Sinobacterium norvegicum: one gene and its partner. The protein of the gene in region 1 interacts with the protein of each later gene in a pairwise test. Links are inferred from orthologs where the notes say so. Each region holds a gene or a part of one and is shown on either strand. Other genes may lie near its edges.

Region 1 (4,711 bases):
ACTGCGCAACAGCAGCGCCATGACGCGTTCTTTGTGCTGTTGAGCATACAGCAGAGCAACAGTTGCCCCCCACGAACCACCGGCGACGACCCACTGCTCAATCTGCAAAAATTCGCGAATACGCTCGATATCCTCAACCAGTTCAACCGTGGTGTTTTCGTTCAGTTCGGCATAGGGCGTGCTGCGACCGCAACCACGCTGATCGAATAAGATAATGCGGTATTTGCTCGGATCGAACAGCGACCGGCTATTGATGACGCCGGTTACGCCGGGCCCGCCATGGACGACAATAACCGGCAGGCCATCGGGACTGCCGCACTCCTCCACATAGAGTTCATGCACACTACTGACTTCAACACGGTGACGATTATAGGGTTTTAAATCGGGGTAATGAACAAGCATATTAAGTCCGATATCGCTGAATTATCTAGGATTATAAACAACTGCCAATGGTTGTCAGTATCGACTATATCCACACCGATTCCTAGTATAGAAACGATTTAACCAGCGTGACGTTCACGGTGGTTAAATCGCTGCGGATTAATCGTTATGGATTCCGACGATTAACCATGGGGCGTTGTCTTCATTCAGTTTACGCTCTAAGTGCCAAGTCTCGCTGATATTCTCTTCGGTGTTATCGCCTAGATCCTTATAACGACCGGTAAACTTAACGCTTAAACAGGCCTCGCCAAACATTTGATCAGCACGTACCAGCTCGGTATTGATAAACAACACCTGTGTCTGCGGCTCACTGTCCAGCGTCAATCGTTCGGCCTGCATCGCATGAAAAATCTCATCGCTGAGGTATTCCTTCATAATCGACAGGTTGTTTTCATTCCACGCTTTTTGCAGCACATTGTAGTGGCCACGTGCGCCCTCAAGAAAGTTGTCGACATCAAAACCCTGGGGCAGATTAAACGGGATATCATCGGCAGCACTCGCCGTATTCTGAGAGAAACCAGAAGTCGAGTGATTCGGTTCAAAATCTTGCTGCGACGTACGCTGCTCATTAAAGGGTGCACCGCCTGCAGCACTGGCCTGCTGCTGACTAAATGGCCCAGCCTGCGCCTGTGGTTGACGGCGGCGGCGCATAAACCAAATAATGGCGAAGGCGATGGCTCCAATGATCAATATGTCTGCCATCTGCAGCCCTTCAAAGGCGCCGCCGGCAAATAATGCGGCCAACAAACCACCGGCCAATAAGCCACCGAGCAAGCCGCCCATCATGCCTTTTTTGGAACTACGCTGTTGATTGGCAGCCCCCTGCTGTTTCTGTTGCTGGGTATTGGTCGTGGTCGGCTGTTTAGGCGCCGTCTTAAACTGCTTGCCAAACGAGCCGCCACCGCCAAATTTCTTCTTGGCAAAGGCCTCAGGCGACTGCAGCGCCAAGACTAAAAACAGAGACATGAAAATAGCCAGATATCGCATTAATACTTCCCATTAAAGCTAAAATAAGTGGCCGGTATCTTAGAGTAGCCAGTGCGCAAGTCAACCAAAGTCGGCGGTGTTAACAAGCTATTAATATCCACCCTTGGATTAACACTGTGGTCGCATCAAAAATGATGGACAATCCCGCTTCAGTCTTGCTCGATTAAATGGCAGGCACAAAAAAAAGGCGCCGAGGCGCCTTTTTTTAACAGCCGAAGAATTACTTCTTCTTGTTACGCTTACGCTCGTTTTCGGTCAACAGCTTCTTACGAATACGAATTGACTCAGGCGTTACCTCGACCAGCTCATCGTCTTCGATGAATTCCAGCGCCTGCTCAAGCGTGTGCTTGATATAAGGAACCAGAGTCAAGGCTTCATCAGTGCCCGAGGCACGAACGTTGGTCAACTGCTTGGCCTTGGTTGGGTTCACAGCCAAGTCGTTTGAGCGGGTGTGAATACCGATGATTTGACCTTCGTATACGTCGACGTTTGCAGGAATCAACAGACGGCCACGCTCCTGCAGGAAGTACAAACCGTAAGCCAGTGCCTTACCCTTGGCCATCGAGACAAGAACACCGTTCTGACGTTCGCCAGCCTCACCACCCTTAACAGGGCCGTAGTGATCGAAGATACTGTTCATGATGCCAGACCCCGAGGTCAGCGTCATAAAGAGCGTACGGAAACCAATCAGACCACGAGCAGGAATAGTGTATTCAAGACGAATACGGCCCTTACCATCGGGTTCCATGTTAGTCAGTTCACCCTTACGATTACCCATTTCTTCCATGATAGAGCCCTGGTGCTGCTCTTCCACGTCAATGGTTACGTGCTCAAACGGTTCGCTGAGAACGCCATCGATCGTCTTCTGGATAACTTCTGGACGAGAAACGCCCATTTCGAAGCCTTCACGACGCATCGATTCGATCAGTACTGACAGGTGAAGCTCACCACGGCCGGAGACAACAAACTTATCCGGTGTATCACCCTCGGCAACACGCAGAGCAACATTGTGAATAAGCTCTTGATCGAGACGATCTTTGATATTACGGGTAGTAACAAACTTACCTTCTTTACCGGCAAACGGCGAATCGTTAACCTGGAAGGTCATGGTTACCGTAGGCTCATCAACACTTAACGCTGGCAATGCTTCGACATGCTCAGGGTCACAGATAGTATCCGAGATAGACAGCTCACCCAGACCAGTAACACAAATAATATCGCCGGCACTCGCCTCTTCAACCTCGACACGATCCAGGCCGTGATAGCCCATAACGCCTAATACTTTACCCTTGCGCTGCTCGCCGGGCTTGTTAGCGTTTTCGATCATGACCTGCTGGTTTGGTTTGATTGAGCCGCGGGTTACACGACCGACACCAATAACACCAACATAGCTTGAGTAATCCAATGCAGAAATCTGCATTTGTAGCGGGCCATCGGTATCAACCTCAGGAGCCGGAACGTTATCAACAATCATCTGCATCAGCGGCGTCATGTCGTCGGCCAATTCGTCGGCTTCCAGGCCGGCAATACCGTTCAACGCTGAGGCGTAGATAACAGGGAAATCCAACTGTTCGTCAGTGGCACCAAGCTTGTCGAAGAGGTCAAAAACCTGATCCATCGCGTAGTCTGGACGTGCGCCTGGACGGTCAACCTTGTTGACCACAACGATTGGGTTAAGACCCTGCTCGAAGGCTTTCTGCGTCACAAAACGAGTCTGGGGCATTGGACCATCAACAGCATCGACCAACAACAGTACCGAGTCGACCATCGACATAACACGCTCAACCTCTCCACCGAAATCGGCGTGGCCCGGTGTGTCAACAATGTTGATACGATAGCCGTTCCAGTTGATAGCGGTGTTTTTCGCTAGGATGGTAATGCCACGCTCTTTTTCTTGATCGTTGCTATCCATGACGCGCTCACCACCCTGGTTGCGCTCCAGCGTGCCTGATTGTTCAAGCAACTTGTCTACAAGGGTAGTCTTACCATGGTCAACGTGGGCTATGATGGCGATATTTCTTAATTTATCTGTCACTACACTTGTTCCTGGATTGGGAGGCCCAAGGAGTTGAGCCAATAAAAAAAAGTGCCGAATTATACACAATATTGAGCCAAGTCAACATAGGCAGTACTACTTATTTGCCATAGTAATCGTAACGTGGTTTATTGTGGCCAGCTAAATACGCGCTATATTTTACCCTACTTTAGACTCCTCGAGGAAAACATTGTGAGCAGTACTCAGAATCGCAGCCAGTGGTCTGGCCGCTTTGCCTTTATAATGGCTGCCACCGGCTCCGCCGTTGGCCTTGGTAACATTTGGAAGTTTCCCTATATCACCGGCGAATACGGTGGTGGTGCCTTCGTATTGATGTACCTTTTCTGTATTGCGCTGATCGGTGTACCCATTCTGATGGCCGAAATCATGATTGGTCGTCGCGGCCAACACAGCCCAAGCCGCTCAATTTCAGATATTGCCGAAAAAGAAAAATCATCGAAGAAATGGGGTATTGTCGGCGGTGCAGGCTCACTAACCTCCTATCTGATCCTCACCTTTTACTCGGTGATTGGCGGCTGGACACTCAACTATCTAGTGAAGTCACTGAGCAATGTCTTCAGTGGTCAAGATGCCGCATCAATCGAGGCGATCTTCGGCCAAATGCTGGCGAACCCCGGCGAAATGCTGTTCTGGCACTCTGTTTTCATGATCTCGATTGCCGTGGTCGTGATGCGCGGCTTGAGCAAGGGTATCGAAAAAGCCATCGTCGTATTAATGCCGGCCATGTTTGTGTTAATTGCCGGCCTTGTGCTTTACGCCGCCTTCGGCACCGATGGCTTCGGCCAGAGTGTCGACTTCCTATTCAGTTTCGACTTCAGCAAAATTACCACCACCGCATTCCTAACCGCCCTCGGCCACAGCTTCTTTACTTTAAGCTTGGGCATGTCGGTGATGATTGCCTACGGTTCGCATCTGCCCAAGCACATCTCTATTGGTCGCGCCTCGGTTACCATTGCCCTGCTCGACACCGTCGTCGCCTTATTGGCCGGCCTGGCCATCTTTGCCATCGTCTTCTCTAACGGTCAAAACCCCGGCGCGGGCCCCGGTCTTATCTTCCAAACCCTACCCGTTGCCTTTGGCAGCATGGGTGCTGGCTTTATTGTCTCAATTGCCTTCTTCTTCCTACTCTTATTCGCCGCCTGGTCCTCAGCGATCTCATTACTGGTACCACCAGTTGAGCGCATGGAAGACACCGGTATGAGCATTGCAAAATCAACCTGGCTGGTT
Region 2 (2,934 bases), on another replicon or contig:
AACCAAGACCAAACCAACCACCAGGCCATGAATAATATTACCGACAAAGGCGCTGACCGTTTTCTCAATACCTTTTTTCTCCATCGCCCGGTTAACAAATCCGGTGACCATGCGGGCAACCATCATACCGACAAGATAAATAAGAATGGCCGAGCCAAGCTGTATAGCAATATTAATGGCCTGGTCCTCATAACCTGACATGTCGAAATTTTCCATAGCACTACTCCCTGTTATTTTTAAATAAACTACTGCTAACATAGTCCTCCGTAGTCAATATGGCAATCCCTTGATTAGCCAAGACAAAATTTACTTGCAGCGAATCGTCAGCCATAAAAAAAGCCGCTGTGGTAGCGGCTTAGTCTCTGCGAGAGTGTGAATTAAAATATTGCGGGGCGCATTATTTCGCCCGCAGATAAAAACACTGGTGTATTTTTTTGTTGCGCACAAAATCTGGGTCGAGGGTCTTATGACTGACATCCTCGACACTGTATTTTTCCACCAGTATGGGATCGATTTTAAAGCCGCGATAATTATTCGAAAATATCAGCAGACCACCGGGTTTTAGCAGTGCCATGGTATCTTCTACCAGCGACACCTGATCACGCTGAATGTCTAAGGTGCCATCCATCCGCTTAGAGTTTGAAAACGTCGGCGGGTCCAACAGAATCAAATCATAACTCTCGTGGCTGTGTTTAATCCAGCTGATGCAGTCCTGCTGAATCAGGTGATGATTGTCTCGTACACCGGTGCCGGTGGTGAAGTTATTATATTTAAAGTTGCGCTTGGCCCAATCGAGGTAGGTCGCCGACATATCGACACTGGTAGTCGATAGCGCGCCACCTTTTGCCGCATGAACCGAGGCTGTGCCGGTATAACAAAACAGGTTCAAGAAGTGTTTATTCTTGGCCTGACTGGCAATAAATTGACGTACCGGACGGTGATCCAAGAACAAACCGGTATCGAGGTAATCGGTGAGGTTAATCTCTAGCTCAACCTGTCCCTCTTTCACCGTGAAGTATTCACCACTGCCCTCTTTGCGCTCGTACTGCTGTTTACCCTTTTGGCGCTGACGCTGCTTCACATTGATTTGGCTTTGGTTGATCTTCAATACCTGTGCCGTCGCATCAATAGTATCGAGCAGGCGGCGCTGGGCACTGTTCTCATCGATCGAAGCCGGTGGCTTATACTCGCTGATCTGCACCTTGTCGCCATAAATATCGACAGCGACAGCATACTCTGGCATATCGGCATCGTATAAACGATAACATTCGATGTTCTCACGCTTGATCCAATTGGCTAATTTTTTCTGGTTTTTCTTCAGTCGATTAGCAAACATCAACGCATTAGCCGATAACACCACAGTGCTATCGGCCTCAGTATCATGTTTCGCCTTGCCCGCGGCGGGCTCGGCGTTCCGGTCGCCGACAAAGTTACTCTCGATAATATCGAAGCAGAGTATCTGCGCTTCCAATGGACCGTTGAAAACCTTGTATTTCTTACGAGCCTTAAGCCCCATCCTCTTGCCGAGTTCAGGGTTGGAAGTAATCACCACCGATTTCCAGCCCTCAAACTCAGATTTCAACCGGCTGCCCAGCTGACGATACAGCGGAATAAGGTCGGTGACCTCGCCAATACGCTCACCGTAGGGTGGGTTACAGGCAACCAGGCCACTGGTTATTTCCATGTGTGTCGGCTGACTCAGGCGCTCGACCGACTTGGCCGAGACTCTGACATGCTTGGCCAGCCCGGCGCTGACAATATTTTGCTCGGCGCGCTGTACCATGTTGATGGCGGCGTCGTAGCCGCGGATTTCCGGCAAACCCTCTGCCACACCCTTGGCCGCTCGCAGCTGAGCATCATCAACCACCTGCTGCCAGACGTCGGCATCGTGACCACGCCATTTATCGAGACCACAACTCTCTCTGTTCAGGCCTGGAGCGATGTCCGCCGCCATCATCGCGCCCTCGATTAACAGCGTGCCGGAACCACACATCGGATCGATTAACGCGCCGCCCTGCTTGGCAATTTCAGGCCAGCCCCCGCGCATCAGAACTGCCGCCGCCAAGTTTTCACGCATCGGCGCAATACCCGTCTGCAGACGATAACCACGACGGTGCAGTGGACCACCGGAGATATCAAGAGCAATACTGACATAGCCTTTTGCCATTCTGGCCTGAATACGAATCTCTGGGTCACGCTTATCGACATCCGGGCGTACACCGTAACTATCACGAAAATAATCGACGATCGCATCTTTAATCTTCAAGGCACCGAATTGTGAGTTATTGATCATTCGGTTGGTGCCGGAAAAATCCACCGCAAAGCTTTGGTTAGCATTGAAATGCTGACCCCACGCGATATTGCGGGCGCAGTTGTACAGCGCCTCAACCTCGGTAAGCTCTACGCGCGCCAGCGGCAACTGGATACGACTGGCTAAACGTGACCACATCCACACCCGATAAAGCTGAGCTAAATCACCCTCTGCCTTAACACCGGCCCCACTGGTCGCTGCCTTGTCGGCGCCAAGGGCCAATACTTCATCACGCAGTAACTCTTCTAGACCGCGTGGACAGCTAATAAAATACTCGATTGATTCGCTCATTGAACTCTCAAATGATAATGGCCAGTGCGCTGTTTACCGCCACTAGGTGACGCAGGCATGCCTATAAAAAAAAGATCTAAAATTGTTTTTGTATATTGCCCGAGCTTATACAACCCCGCAATAACGAGACTAAGCCATTGAAACAACACACGCCGTTAAACTTTATTACCACAAGCTATATCGGCAATAAAATCTATAATAATTTGTTTGTCGCAGCGCCCATAAAGCTATGGTGTACTTATCTTACTGCGATTTTAGCACTGCCCATACGATTCGCGCGACACGCTGTTGTTACGATGTGATGTTAATCCCCTCGAAAGCTGGTCCCGCAG

The links. The genes of interacting proteins can lie anywhere in the genome.
Region 2: the proteins of typA (region 1) and rlmKL interact in binary tests that used the Escherichia coli proteins (3 or more experiments, as listed by UniProt). The link is inferred for Sinobacterium norvegicum from one-to-one orthologs.

The regions. Positions count from the first base shown.
Region 1 is NZ_CAKLPX010000002.1:167,474-172,184, reverse strand. The notes cover bases 1,057-4,003. They hold typA (translational GTPase TypA), read right to left. Parts: upstream 3,464-4,003; coding sequence 1,649-3,463; downstream 1,057-1,648. Other genes in these bases: L9P87_RS09775 (sodium-dependent transporter), read left to right, coding at 3,656-4,003; L9P87_RS09785 (Tim44 domain-containing protein), read right to left, coding at 1,057-1,407. In the rest of the region: pip (prolyl aminopeptidase), read right to left, coding at 1-402; more of L9P87_RS09785, read right to left, coding at 541-1,056; more of L9P87_RS09775, read left to right, coding at 4,004-4,711. UniProt on the Escherichia coli protein: A 50S ribosomal subunit assembly protein with GTPase and nucleotide-independent chaperone activity, required for 50S subunit assembly at low temperatures, may also play a role in translation.
Region 2 is NZ_CAKLPX010000003.1:493,626-496,559, reverse strand. It holds rlmKL (bifunctional 23S rRNA (guanine(2069)-N(7))-methyltransferase RlmK/23S rRNA (guanine(2445)-N(2))-methyltransferase RlmL), read right to left. Parts: upstream 2,603-2,934; coding sequence 398-2,602; downstream 1-397. Other genes in the region: L9P87_RS14270 (mechanosensitive ion channel domain-containing protein), read right to left, coding at 1-216. UniProt on the Escherichia coli protein: Specifically methylates the guanine in position 2445 (m2G2445) and the guanine in position 2069 (m7G2069) of 23S rRNA. Methylation occurs before assembly of 23S rRNA into 50S subunits.